3 regions of the Rossellomorea sp. KS-H15a genome follow, and region 1 is predicted to be linked to each of the others. Evidence: riboswitches for the same ligand, from Rfam matches in the RefSeq annotation. Region 1 holds a riboswitch; each other region holds the start of a gene.
The links. A riboswitch is a leader RNA that binds a small molecule or an ion and turns the genes downstream of it on or off. The one in region 1 is predicted to bind lysine.
Positions count from the first base shown of each region.

Region 2: linked by a shared signal. The riboswitch ahead of M1J35_RS21700 (Na+/H+ antiporter NhaC family protein) and the one ahead of lysA (diaminopimelate decarboxylase) in region 1 are both predicted to bind lysine.
Region 3: linked by a shared signal. The riboswitch ahead of M1J35_RS18575 (aspartate kinase) and the one ahead of lysA (diaminopimelate decarboxylase) in region 1 are both predicted to bind lysine.

Region 1 is NZ_CP096886.1:1,556,874-1,563,087, reverse strand. It holds gene M1J35_RS08075 (S8 family peptidase) at 1-573, opposite strand, end outside; gene M1J35_RS08070 (hypothetical protein) at 868-1,113, shown strand; gene M1J35_RS08065 (ABC transporter permease subunit) at 1,138-2,166, opposite strand; gene M1J35_RS08060 (ABC transporter permease subunit) at 2,163-3,032, opposite strand; gene lysA (diaminopimelate decarboxylase) at 3,143-4,429, opposite strand; lysine riboswitch at 4,543-4,719, opposite strand; gene M1J35_RS08050 (DMT family transporter) at 5,088-6,047, shown strand; gene M1J35_RS08045 (2OG-Fe(II) oxygenase) at 6,091-6,214, opposite strand, start outside.
Region 2 is NZ_CP096886.1:4,215,230-4,221,443, reverse strand. It holds gene M1J35_RS21720 (bifunctional metallophosphatase/5'-nucleotidase) at 1-685, shown strand, start outside; gene M1J35_RS21715 (YunC family protein) at 742-1,044, shown strand; gene M1J35_RS21710 (HD-GYP domain-containing protein) at 1,223-2,335, shown strand; gene yunB (sporulation protein YunB) at 2,394-3,158, shown strand; lysine riboswitch at 3,238-3,420, shown strand; gene M1J35_RS21700 (Na+/H+ antiporter NhaC family protein) at 3,536-5,098, shown strand; gene M1J35_RS21695 (sodium-dependent transporter) at 5,372-6,214, shown strand, end outside.
Region 3 is NZ_CP096886.1:3,625,707-3,631,920, forward strand. It holds gene M1J35_RS18565 (succinate dehydrogenase cytochrome b558 subunit) at 1-193, opposite strand, end outside; gene M1J35_RS18570 (YslB family protein) at 545-982, shown strand; gene M1J35_RS18575 (aspartate kinase) at 1,042-2,280, opposite strand; lysine riboswitch at 2,468-2,646, opposite strand; gene uvrC (excinuclease ABC subunit UvrC) at 2,744-4,513, opposite strand; gene M1J35_RS18585 (hypothetical protein) at 4,510-5,964, opposite strand; gene M1J35_RS18590 (FTR1 family iron permease) at 6,123-6,214, opposite strand, start outside.

The DNA of each region.
Region 1 (6,214 bases):
CTTCTCATCATGTTGAACCGCCACGTCATTCCAAAAAACTTCAGCATGCTTTTTTTCTGCAGAAAGTGCGGCTCCCTGGATACTTTCCAATTCCCTTACTTTCTTGGACCCCTTTGGTGCAGCGTTGATCGATTTCGCTTTCGTTTCTTTGTATTCGACAATGACCGGTACAGCATCTGTGTTTTTGTCATCATACCCATACTCGATCAATTTTGTAATGTTAAACAAATCTTCATCCAGCTTACCCGCTGACATATAAGGCATCGCATAGTTCGGGAAGACGAAGGTTTCATCTTTGATCGTCATGACCCTGACTCCCTCACCGTTCTTCTCTGCCGGCTCCACATTGATGATTTGTTTTCCATTGTTTAACGTAGAGACTTTCACCACGTCTCCGGTTATGAGGGTGATGGTATGCTCCCCTTTTTTGCTGTCTTTTACATCAACGGTTGACTGTTCAGGATTGACGTCCTTTGTAGGGGCGCCTTTTGCATCCACTTGGAACATCGAGCCCGCAATCATCGAGGCAGCGATTGATCCGACCAGAAGCGGTTTAACGTTATGCTTTTTCATTATCATTCTCCTATTCTATTAAAGTCTTCATACAGGCTAAGGGTAGAATCTAGGTAAGAAAAAAAGAATAAAGTATGTAGTCACAACATCTGTTGCATAATTGATAGACTACGGGAAAAACAGTATGCCACCGCCTCCTTGATTGGATTTAAAAGGTATGCCCTGGAAGTCGATTGAACCTCATGTCGTTAATTGAATTGTAAGGGTGTGAACATGGATTCCTCAATTGGGGTTATTTTCCGGGACGAGAGTACTAGGATGGCCCCCGCTCCCCGGAGAGCAGGAAACAATTCTATGAAATTAGGTGCAGTTACTCAGTGGCAGGAGAAGGATATCATGGGGAGAGTAACGAAAAGTAGCTTTCCATTCCATTCTCTGAAGACTAAAGTCCTCTTATATAATCGTGAAAAACTCCATGGAATAAGCGTTCAAATCGCACATTCCCCGCTTGACCCGGGCTATCAGGATGAAACAGAAAAGAAAGAAGGCAGCACCCTGGCAGATGCTGCCTTCTTGATCATTCCCTATACCGGACTATAAACATAGGCTAATAGATACAGCCACTCACTTCGCTTCTTTCACAAGTTGGAATATTTCTTTGTCTTTTAGGCTTGTAGTTTCAGTTTCTTCAGCCGATCCTTCTTCTATTGAGGATTCCATAAGGGTTTCCACCACTTGTGTCGACCCGATCAGCATCAACTTTGCAGACAGGATCGTCAAAGTAAAGAAAACGACAGGGATGAAGGATATCCACGGATAGGTGGTCCACAGGAATTGCCACCATCCGCCGAGAAGACCCGACCATTCATGAGATAGGGAAGCCAGGAACGGATTGTCAAAAAGGTCTACCTCAAGTGATGATCCCCCTATATAAATGTTCAATACCCCAAGATGTGCAATCAACAGCATGATGATCATAAATTCCCTGATCGACACGAGAAGAATCTGCGGGAGAATAAAAGGACGAATATGATTCCTGATGTAATGACGCTTCGTTGCTCCCAGCACTTTCGCACTATCAATGAACTCGTGACTCATGATCCGGTCATATTCATTCGTAAATAGCAGGGTGAGACTCGGAAGTGAAATCACGATAAGAATGATCAGGTAAAAAATCGTTTTATCCGTAAAATCATAAGGAAATCCCTCAGGATGATGCAACGGACCGTCCAACATCATCCAATTCAATAATAAAAAAGATAATAAGGTAGGCGGAAAATAGTTGGCGGCATCCACCATGTGATCAATGATTCTCCTGAATGGTTTTAAATAAAAGTGAAGGATCAACCCCATGAACACCGAAGGCAATACTCTGCATAGCGTGATCGCCAGCGCTGCCCCAATGGTATATTTCGCGCCAACGATGATGAGAAGGAAGATATTCCGGTTAAAATTGTCGGTACCAAGGGGTGGATACTCCACTGGTGAATAGGGAGGGCTGAGAAGCTCCCCTTCTTCATTTTTCAAAAGATCCAACTTCGGCACCTCATCCCCCCACCCGACATAATAAACAAGACTTGCGGCAAACATACCAAACAAAAAGATAAAGCCTATTATGAATGACGGATTCTTCATCAATTTTTTCAGCATCATATCGCCACCTTCTGCCCGGTCTTACGATCAACGATGGTTCTGATGAGGATGAGCAGGACAAAAACCGGCAGATAGAACATGATCAGACTGAAACAGATCACATCCATTTGAGAGAATGATAGGATGAAATGAGTGATGCCATAAATATTAAATAATCTTTCAAATACGATCAATGATGATAAGAGAAACAGAATGATGGATTTGGAATGATTCAATAAACTGAACGCGATATTCCGCAGGACATGGATGAAGAAAATCCAGTGCTTGGACATCCCCCTGCTTCTGATCAGATCAACATACGTCTTCCCGTATTCATCATTCACCAACAGATAGATGATCCTGAACAACATGATCGTCGGTAAAATAGACAAAGTCACAATAGGAACGAAATACACCTTTTCCTGGGAGCCGACGATTGGAAACAGAAGCACCCCTGTTTCTTTCAAGATGAAAATGACGCTGTATTGAATGACGATCAAGATGAAGATATCAGGTGTGGACTCGAGCAAGTTAGTCGCCCTAAGGATGAACGTTGACCAGGCGGATGGCAGCAAGTGTGTGAGGTACGCAAGGAAGATGCCCATGAGGATGGATAAAAGAAAGGCAGACAAAAAAATCGAAACAGAATAGAAATACGGATCCCAGAAGGCCGGGAACATCGGATATGAGTTGTTCGATTCATTCGTGATGGTCATCGATTCAGAATGGATGAGGGAGGTCGATATCTCCACAATGTTGAGGACATATTGTTTCAAACTGAGATCCACCCCTTCATTGAACAAACCGATGAGGCCTGTCAGAAGGATGATTCCGAACAGAACGAAGACAAATTTCAAAACCATGGAACCGATCGATTTGAGATTCATAGATTGATCCTCCGAATTCATTGGATAAAGTTACCTTTACATTACCATAACAAGCCAAAAAATCCCATAAAAAAAGGTAAAGCCGCTTCTGGACTCCACCTTTCTTTCCCCTACCGATCTTTTCTTACAAGGTCCGCATACGTCTCCCGCTCGATCACGACCCGGGATTCCCCGTTATCCACAAACACAACAGCCGGTCTCGGTATCCGATTATAGTTACTCGCCATAGAATACCCGTATGCCCCCGTACTGAACACAGCCAGAATATCACCGTAATTCGTCGGCGGCAGCATCAGGTCCCAGATGAGCATGTCACCCGACTCGCAGCATTTCCCCGCGATGCTTACACGTTCCGTACATTCTTCATTCGGACGGTTTGCCAGTACCGCGTGATACTTCGCCTGATACAGCGCCGGGCGTATATTATCCGTCATCCCTCCGTCAATCGCCACATACGTGCGCACATCCGGGATGATTTTCTTTGAGCCCACTTTATACAACGTCGTACCTGCTTCCGCCACCATGCTTCGACCCGGCTCCACCCAGACTTCCGGGAGCGGGTATTCATTTTTCGCAAAATAGGTTTTCACACTATCCGTAATCCCTTTGACATAGGTCGGAATCGGCAGAGGCTGGTCTTCATCCGTGTACCGGACACCGAATCCGCCACCGATATTCAAGACAGGCATCGTAATGTCCAAGTCGATCCGGATCCGCTGCATGAAATCAGACAGCACCCGGATCGCCTGATCGAAGCCTTCCTGTTCAAAGATCTGAGATCCGATATGGGAATGGAGGCCGAGCAATGAGAAGTATGGCTTCCTGATCGCAAGCCCGATCGCCGTAGCCGCCTGACCGTTTGAAATGCTGAATCCGAACTTCGAATCTTCCTGGCCCGTCGTGATGTATTCATGAGTATGGGCTTCCACGCCAGGTGTGACCCTGATGAGGATCTGCACCTCCTGCTCCCGCTCTTTTGCCAGGTCATGGAGCAGTTCAAGTTCAAGGAAACTATCGACGACAAAGCAGCCAATTTCAGCTTCAAGTGCCATTAGAAGCTCCTCTTCGGATTTGTTGTTCCCGTGAAAATGGATGCGTGCTGCCGGGAAACCAGCTTCAAGGGCCGTATACAATTCCCCTCCTGAGACCACATCCAGGGAGAGGTTTTCTTGTTCCGCCAGGCGCACCATTTCTTTACAAAGAAATGCCTTACTCGCATAGGCCACCTGATATTTCAGACCACTTTCATGGAATGCATCCCGGAACAATTTAGCATTCCCGCGAATCATCCCTTCATCATAAACCATCAGGGGTGTCCCGTATCTTTCGACCAAATCACCCGTACCGATCCCACCGATCGTTAAATCCCCTTGAACATTCACATCAACTGTACTCATATCCCTAACTCCTTTTGACTCTCTAAAAAACACAAAAAAACCGTATGAAGCAGATGCTCATACGGTTTTTCATCAAAGGTTACGGAACCAAGATGAAGACTATGTATTAACATCTCTTCAATAGTGCTCCACAACTTTTGCATTGTGACAGTCCAGCATTTCTTCAATGCTGGCCCAACAAAAAATAGAATTGGCTATTTTCTGCTTCGGCGATCTGCCTTTCCCAACTTATCCCGGAATCCATTATTCTCAAAGAAGGTACTCATCATTCTCGCGCCTCTATTATCAGAGAGTGACTGTATATTTTTTATTGGCATAACTATATCATTCTCTTGAAATGGTTGTCAATTGGTTTTTGGATATAGCGTGATTTCGGAGTTCACATTACCATTTATTTCAAAAACACGCATAAACTATGGGGAATGACGCAATTAATTTAAAAACGACGCAATTACTTCCATAATGACGCAATCACCCTCCAAAACGACGCAATCAAGGACGATTTTTCCACAATGATGTGAATGTGATAGTCTCAAGCCCTTAAAAACCACCAATCAACGATTAAAAAAACTATTTTTAACTTCCTTAGTGAGGATTTTTCCTCTAAAATGAATTTAAAATAAACGATAGTGTATGTCATTAGAAAGGAGTGCTTCCCATCAAAGAACTGACTATCGGTATCATTTCATCCATGTTCTTTGCCGTCACCTTCATCCTGAACCGGTCCATGGAACTTGCCGGCGGAAGCTGGATGTGGAGTTCGTCCCTGCGTTTTTTGTTCATGCTCCCTTTCCTTTTCCTTATTGTAGGTTTACGGAAGAATATAAATCAAGTGTGGATTGAAATGAGGAAGAAGCCATACGAGTGGCTGACGTGGAGCTTTGTCGGGTTTGTCCTCTTTTATGGTCCTTTGACGTATGCGGCGGCATATGGACCCGGCTGGCTTGTTGCGGGGACGTGGCAATTCACGATTGTGGCCGGGATCCTGCTCGCTCCCTTGTTTTTCACATCAGGACCTGTGAGACGCAGGCTCACCATTCAAAAAAGGGCTCTCGGCATTTCCTCGATCATTCTAATCGGGGTGATGTTCATCCAACAGGAAAATGCCCGTGGGCTGTCTCTTTCAGAAATGATCACAGGAGTTTTACCGGTGATTGTCGCAGCGTTCGCTTACCCCCTTGGGAACCGTAAAATGATGGAGGTATGCGGCGGAAAACTTGATACCTTTCAACGGGTACTCGGGATGACGATCGCAAGCACTCCCTTCTGGCTGATCCTTGGAAGCTATGCATTTTTCAAAGTAGGCGTCCCCTCCACTGGTCAAGTGACACAATCCTTTATCGTCGCCGTTTGCTCAGGCGTGATTGCGACTTCCCTCTTTTTCCTTGCGACGAACATGGCAAGGCATCATCCCGGGAAACTCGCGGCAGTGGAAGCGACCCAGTCGACCCAGATCCTGTTCGTCATCATGGGAGAAGCGGCCATCCTTTCCGTTCCCCTTCCGTCAGGGTTTGCTCTCCTCGGCATCATCCTGATCATCGCCGGCATGATCATCCACACCGTCAACGTGAAAAAAATGAATGCCGGAGTCGTGAAGCCAGTAAAATCCGCTAGCTAAAAAAGGAGGAGCATCCCTCACTGGGGATACTCCTCCTTTCCGATTATTTAAATACCCGCCTTCTCATCCACTGGGTCGCAGCCCATTTGTCCCCGATGACAACCGGTGCACCGCCATGCAGCGTTAAATCGTTCAGTTCCTGATTATCATAGAAATATTCGAAGTAA
Region 2 (6,214 bases), 1.8 Mb from region 1:
ATACGGGCATTTTGTCGGTCATATGATGATTGAGGTGGATACAGCCACAAAGCAGGTCATTGAAAAGAAGGCCTGTCTATATAAGCAGGAGGAGCTTCCGTCAGTTGTCAGGGAAGCGGAGGACAGAGAGCAATGGTTCCGGGACGGGGAGGAGCTATTGAAGCAGGGAGTGACCTGCCTGACAACATCCTTCCCCGTTGATTGGTTTCACACGTCCCCGCTGCCTGAAGTGCTTTGTGAAGCACTGACGGAATGGTGTGGAGCCGATTGCGGTTTTCTTAACGCCGGTCTCCTCATAGATGGACTTGACGAAGGAATGGTGACAAAGCAGGATCTTCATCGCATCCTTCCCCACCCGATCAACCCCTGCATGATCCGGATGAAGGGAGCCGAGCTGAAGGAAATCATTAAGCAGACCCTTAATGAGGACTGGCCGCATCTTGAAGTGAAAGGACTTGGTTTCAGGGGGAAAGTGATGGGGAGTTTCGTGTATTCAAATATCCACTTTAAAGACCATGATATCTTCATCGGAAAGGTTCCGATCGACCCCGGGAAGATATACAAGCTGGCCCTTCCGGATATGTTTACATTCGGCCACTTCTTTCCAGACCTTCAGAGGCTTGAGAAGAAGTACTTTATGCCGGAATTTTTACGGGATGTCCTCGAATGGAAATTGAAACAGTAAATGTCTCACCGTTTCCACGCTCTTGACATACATATGAGTGAAGGGAGCGATGAACCATGATGAATGTATCTCCGATCACCATTGGGGGACATACCTTTACAGCGATTTCCGTTGCACTTCCGAAAACCAATCTCCTCGTCGTGACGAGTGAAAAAGGATATATCATGTGTGGGGCACTTGATGTTGCGCTGCTGAATGAAAAATTAAAGGACAGGGGGATCATCGCGGGAAGAGCGGTTGGTGTGAAAACCATCGATCAGCTTCTCGATGCACCGCTGGAGTCCGTCACCTATGAAGCAGCGAATCTCGGCATCCACACTGGGATGGCCGGAAGGGACGCGCTGTTAAAAATGATATAGAATCAAAAAAGGACCAGTACTCTCCTGAGCGGCTGGTCTTTGTTTTATCCCTCTGATTTCCCCGTTATTCTTTCATGAATATTTAACCAAATACACCTTGCAAGATCAATTTTATCCTTTATAATGGAGATACTAGGAAATTTTGTCGAAAAATGAAAGAATTACATAGGAGAATTCTATGAGGCTTATATCAACACGGGCTTTGAAACCCGGCATGGTTCTAGCTACAACGGTATATAATATGAGAGGTCAAGCGTTGATTCATGATAATGTTCCCATTACAGAACGCATGATTTACAGATTGCAGGAGCTTAGTATTCAGTATGTCTATATTGAAGACTCTCTTTCCAGTGGAATCCATGTGAAGGGGACCGTTTCGAGTAAAGTGAGACAAGAGGCGGTTCAGAATATCGAGATGGCCTTCAATCAATTAAGCACATCCAAAGAGAAGCCAAGCCTCCTCGTGATTGAGGATAGTGCCACTCAATTGAAGCAGGTGATTGATGTCGTCCTGTCCGAAGTAAAGGAGAATCATGATCTTCTGACGATTTTGACAGATGTGTTTACATACGACTCCTATATTTTTCATCACTCATTTAATGTTACATTATATACACTTTCCATCGGTCTTGAACTAAAGCTTTCACAGAAGCAGCTCGAGCAGCTCGGGGTTGGGGCGATCCTTCATGATATCGGTAAGATGCTTGTGCCCGAAGAGATCCTGTTGAAGCCTGGGAAACTTACGGAAGACGAATTCTGTGAAATCAAAAAACACTCTGAACATGGCTTTGAAATCCTGAGACAACTGCATTCAGTGTCCCTGATCATCGCGCACTGTGCCTATCAGCATCATGAAAGGCTCGATGGGTCCGGTTACCCACGGGGGATCAAGGGTGAAGATATCCATCCGTTCGCAAAGATCATCGCCGTGGCCGATGTATTTGATGCCATGACTTCTAACAGGGTATACAGGAAGGCAATGCTTCCCCATCAGGCATTAGAGGTATTATACGCGGGATCGGGATCCCTGTTCGATTCACAAGTGATCGAAGCATTCCGGTCATCGGTCGCGATGTATCCGAATGGCATGATCGTGGAACTGAATGATGGAAGGAAAGGGATTGTGACCGATCAAAACAAAGGAGTCACAGACCGTCCTGTCATACGGATCATCGAAGAGGATGGGCAGGAGTCAGACTCTCCTTATCCACTCGATTTAAGCAAGGCATTAGACAAGGTCATCACAGGCTTTGACCCTGATTATGAACCGCAATCTCTTAAGATTAAATAAATTTTTGCGCTAAACCCCTCTTACAATGCATACAAATAGCTTGTAAGGGGGGATTTTTTTGTCTAAGTTCAAAACCAACAAACCCCGAAGAGGAGGTCCGCTGCCTTTTCGACATGTCATGATCATTACGTTTCTGTTCTTTATGATCTCCACAGGGTTCGGATTGTGGATCATTAACAAAGGGTTGAAGCCTACACTTCTTGCATATGCCGAGACACAGACGAGCAGGATCGGTACCCTTGTGATTAACAAAGCCATCAATAAGAAAATTGCCGACGTTCTGGATATTTCGGATATAACCGAAGAAGTGAAGAACCAGGAAGGCGATATCGTCTCGTTTAAATACAATACACAGACCATCAACAGGGTCCAGGCAGAGATTACGAATCTGGTCCAGCAGAATCTCCAGGAAGCAGAGGCAGGGAATATTGAAAATCTTGAGTTCCTCACTGAAGTGGAAATTGATGAAGGGAAGTCGAAGACATCGAAGGGCATCACCTATTCCGTTCCATTGGGGCAGGCAACGAACAACGTATTGCTCGGTAACCTGGGGCCGAAAATCCCGATCCGCTTTCATTCCATCGGTGACGTACGGTCCGATGTGAAGACGACGGTGGAGCAGTTCGGGATCAATAATGCGGTTGTGAAGGTATTTGTGGAGCTTGAAGTAAATGTGCAGATCATCATCCCGTTTGCAACGAAAACCGAAACGATCAAGCAGGATATCCTGGTTGCAATGGGTACCGTCCACTTGGATGTACCGCAATTTTATAACAATGGTGGAGGGGATTCGAGTCCTTCCATTGAATTTCCCACAAATTAGTATGGAAAAAAAGTTGTCAAAAGAATGATAGTTTGTTATATTAATAAAGAAAATTTTATAACACACCACATCATCAGTCCGATGGGGTAGAGGCGCAGGGTTCAAGAGTAATCTGTTCGAGGATGACAACGGAGAAAACAGACGAAAGGGAATCTTTGCCGAAGTAAATATGCATGTCGAAGGTGTATTTGCTGGGGTTATCTTGAAGAAGGATAACACTGTCATTATAGGGAAATCTCTATAATGGGGAGCTACAGATCGTGATGGAGCACTTACGTTACTAACAAAGGTAATGATAGTTTCTCTATCGTTGCCTTTTTTTATTATCCTCTGTCATGCTACGATGGTTCCCCCCTATCAAATAGGAGGAGGACACTATGGAAAACACGATTTACTCATTATTACCACCCCTTTTAGCCATTCTTATGGTTATTCTCACAAGACGGGTACTGCTTTCATTGGGAGTAGGAATCGTTGCTTCTGCCTTTTTGTTGGCAGATTTCTCAATTACGAAAACATTCAACTTTATGTGGGATGCCTTCAAAGGTATCTTTGTCGCAGACGGCGGACTAAACACCTGGAATGTCTACATCATTTTCTTCTTACTCATTCTTGGTATCATCACAGCATTTGTGAATATCTCCGGCGGGAGCCGCGCATTCGGTGAATGGGCGATGAAACGTGTGAAGACAAGACAGGGCGCACAGCTTCTTGCTGCGGTACTGGGTATCATCATTTTTATTGACGACTATTTCAATGCCCTTGCTGTCGGACAGGTTTCAAGACCCATCACGGATCGTCACAGGATCTCACGTGCTAAATTAGCCTATATCATTGATTCAACATCTGCTCCGATCTGTGTTGTTTCCCCGATTTCAAGCTGGGGAGCATACATCATCGGGATCATCGGCTCCATCCTTGCAACACACAGTATCACGGAGTACACGGCATTCTCGGCATTCATTCAAATGATTCCAATGAACCTATATGTATGGGCCGCCGTACTGCTAGTCGTCATGGTTGCCTATAAGGGACTCGACTTCGGAAAAATGAAAGAGCATGAAGTACGTGCCCTTGAAACCGGAGATCTTTATGATCCAGGCAAAGAGATTCCCGGTGAATTGAAAAATGATCTTCCCGTCAGCTCAAAAGGCTCTGTAGGCGATCTTGTCTGGCCGATCGTTGCACTCGTGATCGGGACGGTTTCCATGATGCTTTGGACCGGTTACCAGGCAGTGGGATCATTCGACTTATTGCCGATTTTTGAAAATACGGATGTTACTAAATCTTTATTATACGGTGGATTATTCGGACTTCTTGTTTCCCTGATCTTCTTCCTTCGCCAAGTAAGCCTAAAAGGAATTGAAGGGAGTGCTCTTGGAACAGCTGTAGTGGAAGGTATCAAGTCGATGCTTCCGGCTGTTTACATTTTGATCTTTGCGTGGACGATCGTGACACTCATCGATCAGCTGCAGACGGGTACGTATCTGGCCGGTCTGGTTGAACAATCAAGCCTGCCTATGCAGGCACTTCCGGTCATCTTATTCCTTGTTGCCGGTATCATGGCGTTCTCAACGGGAACATCTTGGGGATCGTTCGGAATTCTCCTACCGATCGCCGGAGAGATTGCTGCAGCATCGGATGTAACAATTCTACTTCCTGCCATGGCAGCGGTGCTTGCAGGATCTGTATTGGGTGATCACTGTTCACCTATTTCCGATACGACGATCCTTTCTTCTACGGGAGCTGGAAGCAACCATATCGATCACGTGCTCACGCAGCTTCCATACGCGGTCATCGGTGCGGTCGTTGCCGCCATCGGTTACCTTGTATTGGGATTCACAGGCAGCACCATCCTTGGTCTCGCTGTTGTCATCATTTTGATTCTGGCCTTTGCCTTTTTATTCGGTGAAAAAGCAAAGCCGGCATCTGCAGAGTAATCCATAAAAAACCAGGAGCCATTCGGCTTCTGGTTTTTTTGTGTGCTTGGAGCCCCATCATACAATTGCCTCCCATTCCACAAATTCCGACAAAATTCTTATAGTGAAATAGTACTGTAGGAATTTGGTGAATTTCTCAATAAAACACTAAAATAAAGCTTTGACAATTGTCCTGGAACTAGCTATACTGACTTTAGATTATAAATAATCTGAAAATATAAAAATTTCAAATACCTCAAGGCAGGTAGTTGGAAAGAACTAGGGGGGAACAACATGGAGAATCGTGCACAGTTTGGTACACGGGCAGGATTTATTCTTGCAGCTGTCGGTTCAGCAATCGGATTAGGGAACATTTGGCGTTTTCCGGCAGTAGCATATGAAAACGGCGGGGGAGCATTCTTTATTCCTTATTTATTCGCTCTTCTAACAGCAGGTATTCCATTATTAGTACTTGAATTTACAATTGGTCATAAGTACCGTGGTTCAGCACCGTTATCTTATTTCCGTCTTAATAAGAAAACAGAATGGCTCGGATGGTGGCAGGTCTTAATTGCATTCGTCATCTCTACCTATTATGCCGTCATTATCGCCTGGGCGATGTCATACAGTGTTTTTTCTTTCAATTTAGGCTGGGGAAAGGATACTGAATCCTTCCTGTTCAGCGACTATTTAAAGCTTTCGGTTGATGCCGGTCAGACTGGCAGTGTGGTTCCAGGAGTATTCATCCCTCTTGTAATCGTATGGGCCGTTACACTTGGTATTCTTTTCAAAGGTGTAAAGAAAGGAATCGAAGTAGCGAATAAAATCTTTATTCCAGCACTTGTTATTTTATTCTTAATTATTGTTGTTCGCGCTTTAACATTACCAGGAGCGATGGAAGGCTTGGATGCATTCTTTAAGCCAGACTTCAGCAAGATTGCTGATCCTGGTGTATGGGTGGCGGCATATGGACAGATCTTCTTCAGTTTATCCATTGCCTTCGCCATCATGATCACCTATTCAAGTTATTTGCCGAAAAAATCGGATATTACGAACAACGCCTTCATCACGGGGTTCAGTAATTCCGGATTCGAACTATTGGCTGGTATCGGTGTATTTGCCGCACTTGGTTTCATG
Region 3 (6,214 bases), 2.1 Mb from region 1:
GGAAGATGATAAAGATTTCAAGGAAATAACGGAAAGGAAGACTTTCCATAAAATGCGCCGCCTGGTTAAATGATTCTTCCCCACCAGTGGCAAAATGGTTCACGACTAAATGTTGTGTTAAAAATAATCCAACTGGAATAACACCTAGCAATGAATGAAGCCTGCGATAATTAAATTCTCGATTTCCAGCCATGATTTACCCCCCTTAATGATAAAATATGAATTCGTTTTCTAATGCCTTTCTTTACCTATTAGACGACGATACATATTTTATATTGTAACAATAATGTGACATGTTCATTTTACTCCCAAGGAGTGGAAGCGTCAAGAAAACGTATACATAAATTCGACAATACCGCAAAAATATTTTCAGTAGTTCAACAACGGCAAACATGAGGTTTTACACAACTAAATGTTCGAAAATTCTAATAAATTTACAATAAATATTATAGCACCAAAATATCCCAAGGTCATTTTTTCAAGGTATGGGATGATAATTACCTCTTTCATGTATATAATAGTTTTATAGAAAGAGGGGATTTACTTGGAACAGAAAAAAGAAGAAGTACATCAGCCGTCCGTTCCAATCTTCGGATATGAAATGTTACGCGACATCTTGATTCCAGACATACTGGGAAAACACACACCCGATATCCTATACTGGGGAGGAAAGCAGCTCTCTAGGAAGTTCCCCCTTCAGTCAACGGAAGAAATATCTTCCTTTTTCGATGAAGCTGGATGGGGCACCCTTACACTTCTGGAACAGAAAAGAAATGAAATGACATTTGAATTGAGCGGACCTGTGATCGAACGGCGTCTGTCACTTAAAACGGATGTGAACTTCAAACTGGAAACGGGCTTTATTGCCGAACAGATTCAGCTTCAAAGAAAATGTGTGGCAGAAGCTGCTGACGAATTACATAAACGGAGCCAATCGGTCAAAGTCATGGTAAGATGGGACGACAAAGACCGGATCGAGTAATCAAGCTCTCAATAAAGGGTTGCCTGGAATCATCCAGGCAACCCTTTTCCATGTTGATCCTACAGCGTGATTTCTTCCATCTTCACGGCATCGAGATGAAAGGCCGTATGTAAGACGCCTGCTGCCTTTTGCATATTCTCGCCATCCACTACTGTAGACACTTTAATTTCAGAAGTGCTGACCATTTTCACGACGATGTCATTTTGAGCAAGCACTTCAAACATTTCCGCGGCCACACCCGGGTTTGAAATCATCCCCGAACCGACAATGGAGACTTTCGCAAGCCCACTTTCGTGCTCGACGTGTGTGAAATTCAACTGCTCTTTATTTCGTTCAAGAACAGCAAGGGTTTCCTCGAGATCGTGCTCCTTGATGGAGAAAGATAAATTGGTCGTATTCTGATCCGTCTGGGTCTGGATGATGATGTCTACGTTCAAATGATTTTCAGCCAACGTCGTGAACACGGATGATAGTCCCGTTAATGCATTTCCCAGTCCGAATACCGTGACCCTCGTAATCTCATTCTCAAATGCTACTCCTCTTACAATCAAGTTCTGTTCCATGCTTGCTTCCTCCTCAATATACGTTCCTTCCACTCTTTCGATGCTGGATCTGACTTCCAATGGGATTTGATAATTCTTGGCAAATTCCACCGCCCTTGGATGGAGTACCCCGGCCCCGAGGTTTGCAAGTTCGAGCATTTCATCATAAGAAATTGACGGTAACTTCCTTGCTCCTTTTATATAGCGGGGGTCTGTCGTGTAAACCCCGTCTACGTCCGTATATATGTCACAGCGCTCCGCTTTCAGGGCAGCCGCGATTGCAACGGCTGTCGTATCCGACCCGCCCCGTCCGAGTGTTGTGATTTCCCCGGTTTCTGTCATGCCCTGGAAACCCGCGACGATGACCACTCTTCCTTCCTGAAGGTGAGCTGCCATTTTATCGGTATGAATATTGGTGATCCTTGCATTACTATGGACGGATTCCGTCTCGATTCCGGCCTGCCATCCCGTGAATGAAATGGCATCATGCCCCGATTGGATCAGGGCCATGGTCAGGAGTGAAATGGTGACTTGTTCCCCGGTTGAGAGCAGCATATCCATTTCTCTTTTGCTTGGTTGAGACGTGATTTCCCTTGCAAGACCCACGAGTGTATCCGTCGTTTTCCCCATGGCAGATACGACGACCACCACATCATTCCCTCTTTCTTTTTCTTCAATGATCCTTGACGCAACATTTTGAATTCTTTCCACAGACCCTACTGAAGTCCCACCGAATTTTTGAACAATAATACTCACGACTTCTCCCTCTTTCTGAGCGTCTCCGCTCTTGTTGATGATGAAGAGTACAATCACAATCATCCTACACGTCCATAGGACAGGATCGTTGGTACCAAATCCTGCGCTGATAATAAAAAAAGCAATGAGAATAATATCTCATTGCTTTATGAACATACAGCAGAACATACAAATAGGTTCATCGGCATTGTGAGATAGCTCTCCAAGATTGAATCATCTTGACAATCCTGTATTTCTTAAACCCAGGACCAGCGGATATAGTATGAGACTATAACCACTTCGGCGATTCTCCCCTTTCCAGGCATGTCGGCGGGGCTCATACCCCTCTTTACCTGTACTCTTGAAGTTCGCACCTCTATCACCACTTAAAAAGTGATAATGTTATAAATTTTTGTTTATTATAGCACATAAAAAATTGTGATTCAATGCACAATTTTTAAATAAATTGAATTCATTACAGCCGCTACTTCAATTTCTCCACCAATACTTTCGCCACGGCTTCAGGAATTCCTATCTCTATAAACTCCTCCACGGTAGCTTCTTTCATCTTTTTCATGGAGCCAAAGTGTTTAAGAAGTTGTTTCTTCCGTTTTGGACCGATGCCGTCGATGTCGTCGAGGGTGGATTGGAAGGCGCTTTTGCCTCTCAGCTGACGGTGGAAGGTGATGGCGAACCGGTGGACTTCATCCTGGATGCGCTGGAGGAGATAGAATTCCTGGCTGCGCTTTTCAAGGGGGACGATTTGCAGCGGGTTGCCGTACAGCAGTTCCGATGTCTGATGCTTATCGTCTTTTGCAAGACCCCCGATCGGGATGTCGAGACCCAATTCATTCTCGATCACGTCCCTTGCCGCTTCGATCTGACCTTTTCCTCCGTCGATGATGATCAGGTCCGGTAAAGGAAGTCCATCTTTCAGCACTCTCGTATACCTTCTCCGGACCACCTCCCTCATGGAATCATAATCATCGGGACCCTTGACGGTTTTGATCTTATATTTACGGTATTCTTTCTTTGCCGGTTTCCCGTCTAAAAAGACGATCATGGCCGATACGGGATCACTACCTTGAATATTGGAGTTATCAAAGGCTTCAATCCGGAAAGGCGTATAAATACCCATATGATCCCCGAGCCTTTCAATGGCTTTGATCGTCCGCTCTTCATCTCTTTCAATCAGGGCGAACTTCTCCCCAAGTGCCTGTTGGGCATTTTTTTCGGCAAGCTTCACAAGCTCTTTCTTTTTCCCCCGTTTTGGCTGGGTCATTTTAACCTCAAGAAGTTTCTCCGCCAGCTCGATATCGATCTCTTCAGGCAAAAAGATCTCCTTCGGCTTAAAGTGGTTAGATTTAGAGTAGAACTGACCCAGGAACGTCAGGAACTCATCCTCTGGTTCATTATAGAGAGGGAATAAAGACACATCGCGCTCAATGAGCTTCCCATGCCGGACGAAGAATACCTGCACACACATCCAGCCTTTATCAACGGAATATCCGAATACATCACGGTCGGTGAAATCGGTCATCGTCATCTTCTGTTTTTCCATGGTCGCTTCGATATGGAGAATCTGATCCCGGAATTCCTTCGCTCTTTCGAACTCCAGATTTTCCGAGGCTTCATTCATTTTCAAAGTCAGCTGTTTCTTGATTTCCTTGTATCCCCCATTGAGGAATCTGGCTATTTCATCTGTCATGTCACGGTACGTGTCTTTGCTCACTTCTTTAATGCAGGGAGCGAGACATTGCCCCATATGATAGTAAAGGCAGGCTCGGTCAGGAAGCGTCGAGCATTTCCGTAAAGGATACAAGCGGTCGAGAAGTTTTTTCGTTTCATTTGCCGCTCCGACATTCGGATAAGGACCGAAATACTTTCCTTTTCCCCGCTGGACCTTTCGTGTGGTAATGAGTCTCGGGTGCCGCTCATTCGTTAACTTGATGAACGGATAGCTTTTATCATCCTTAAGCATGACATTGTATTTAGGGTCGTACTTCTTGATCAAATTCATTTCGAGGACAAGGGCTTCCAGGTCAGATGAGGTCATGATGTATTCGAAGTCCTCGATCTCCCCTACCAGCCGCTGGGTTTTTGCATCATGGGAGCCTGTGAAATAGGAACGCACCCGGTTCTTCAATACTTTGGCCTTTCCCACATAGATGATCGTCCCCTGCCTGTCCTTCATTAAATAACAGCCCGGTTGGTCGGGAAGCAGCGCTAATTTATTCGTGATATTCTGATTCATCCTTCTTCCTCCCCCCTCTGTTTCTTCCATTTATATAATGTCAGGTCGTGATAGATCGGGTCGATGAGCTCACTGGAATGGAAATGCTTCTCGACCTTAATGAACTCATCCATCTGGAGCCCCTGCTTTTTAAACCCTTCGACCACTTTATCCGTCAGATAAATATCCCGCTCAGGGTAATATCGTGCGTCAGTGGTAAACACTTCATACGTTTGTACTTTCTTATGAATAAAAGGGACATCAAGATACTCAAGTACCCTGGACTCTTCCCAGGTATATACGACGAGAGGCTGTTTTTCCTCTTCGCTCTCTAAATAATCGGCCATTTGATAAACGGCCGGGATGTCCGATGCATGTTTATATAATAACGCACTTGTATGGTAAACCTGAAGCAGAAGGAACGAAAGGACAAGAATGGAACCTGTCCGTGACAGTCGTTGTGAAAGCAGTCTTCCCGCTCCAAGGAACAAGGCGATGCCGATCAAAGGCAAAGCGTGACGGGGCTTCATTACATTCTGGGCAAAAAGGGCCCAAAGGAAATAACTGCCCAATAGCACGAGCATCAAGCTTGTCATATAACGATTCCCTTGTAAGTCCTTCCTTGCTGCAGCCAAACCGACAACCAATAGAATGAGGAGGGGGAGGAACTCAGCGACACCCCCCACCCATATCGTGTTCACAAAAATCAGCTTCACGACTCTGTCCCAGAGACTGAGATTTGAGGCACCGATCGTTCCCCCCCATTCTTGAAAATGTCCGTTCGTGAAGGAAAGGGCCAGTCGGAGAAAGCTTTCATATCCCCCTTCCGACATGCTGATCCCCGATACCCAGAGGAGCTGGAACAGGACTGCAATGAGCAGGTAAACAAAGGTATCCAGAAGTGTTACCACCCCTTCCTTCCACTTTCTGTACAGGAGTATAAGAATTCCGATCCCAAGAACCAGATAAGATAACCTGATTCCAAGAAGCAGACTGAATAGGAGCAGTGGGAGAATGAGGAATCCTTTATGATGTCTCTCATTGGCCAAAACCAAGCTCCATATATACCACCACATCATCCCGACTGCTGCTCCCTCGGACATCGGCTGATTCACCATCAGGACCGTAAAGCTGCTAGTATACACGATGGCTGTCGCTATCCCTGCATATGTCGGAAGCACGATTCGGTTCATTAACAGAAAAAGAGGGATGATGGCACTTCCATACAGAAGGATATTAAAAAGAGTCAGGGCTTGGACGGGGTCCCCCACCATTAGATGAAGGACTTTCCCTCCCAGGATGAAATAAGGATAACCGGGAAAGTGGGGCTGCATCTGATACATATCAAAATGCTGGACACCCAGTGCAAAATCAACCATATCCCAAGTAGCTGCGTAGGAAGGGATCCACATCAGCTGAAGAACAAATACAACCGCCACAGCAAATGCACCCGCCACATTCGGCCGACTCATATACTTTCCACTCTTCATTCTCAACGACTTCACCCTCATACTTTGTTAGACTCTCAATGATTAAAAAAAGTACCAAACATACATTCCTTTAAAGAGTGTACACCTTTCGAAAACGGTGTTCAATCTTTAAGGGCAATGAGGTTTGGTACTGATACAATTTATTTAGCTTGTGGGCTCAAATCCTTCACTCCGCCTTTGACCTCTTCCTTTGCTTTCACCGACTCCCGCTTCGGTGCAGTCAGGAAGTAAA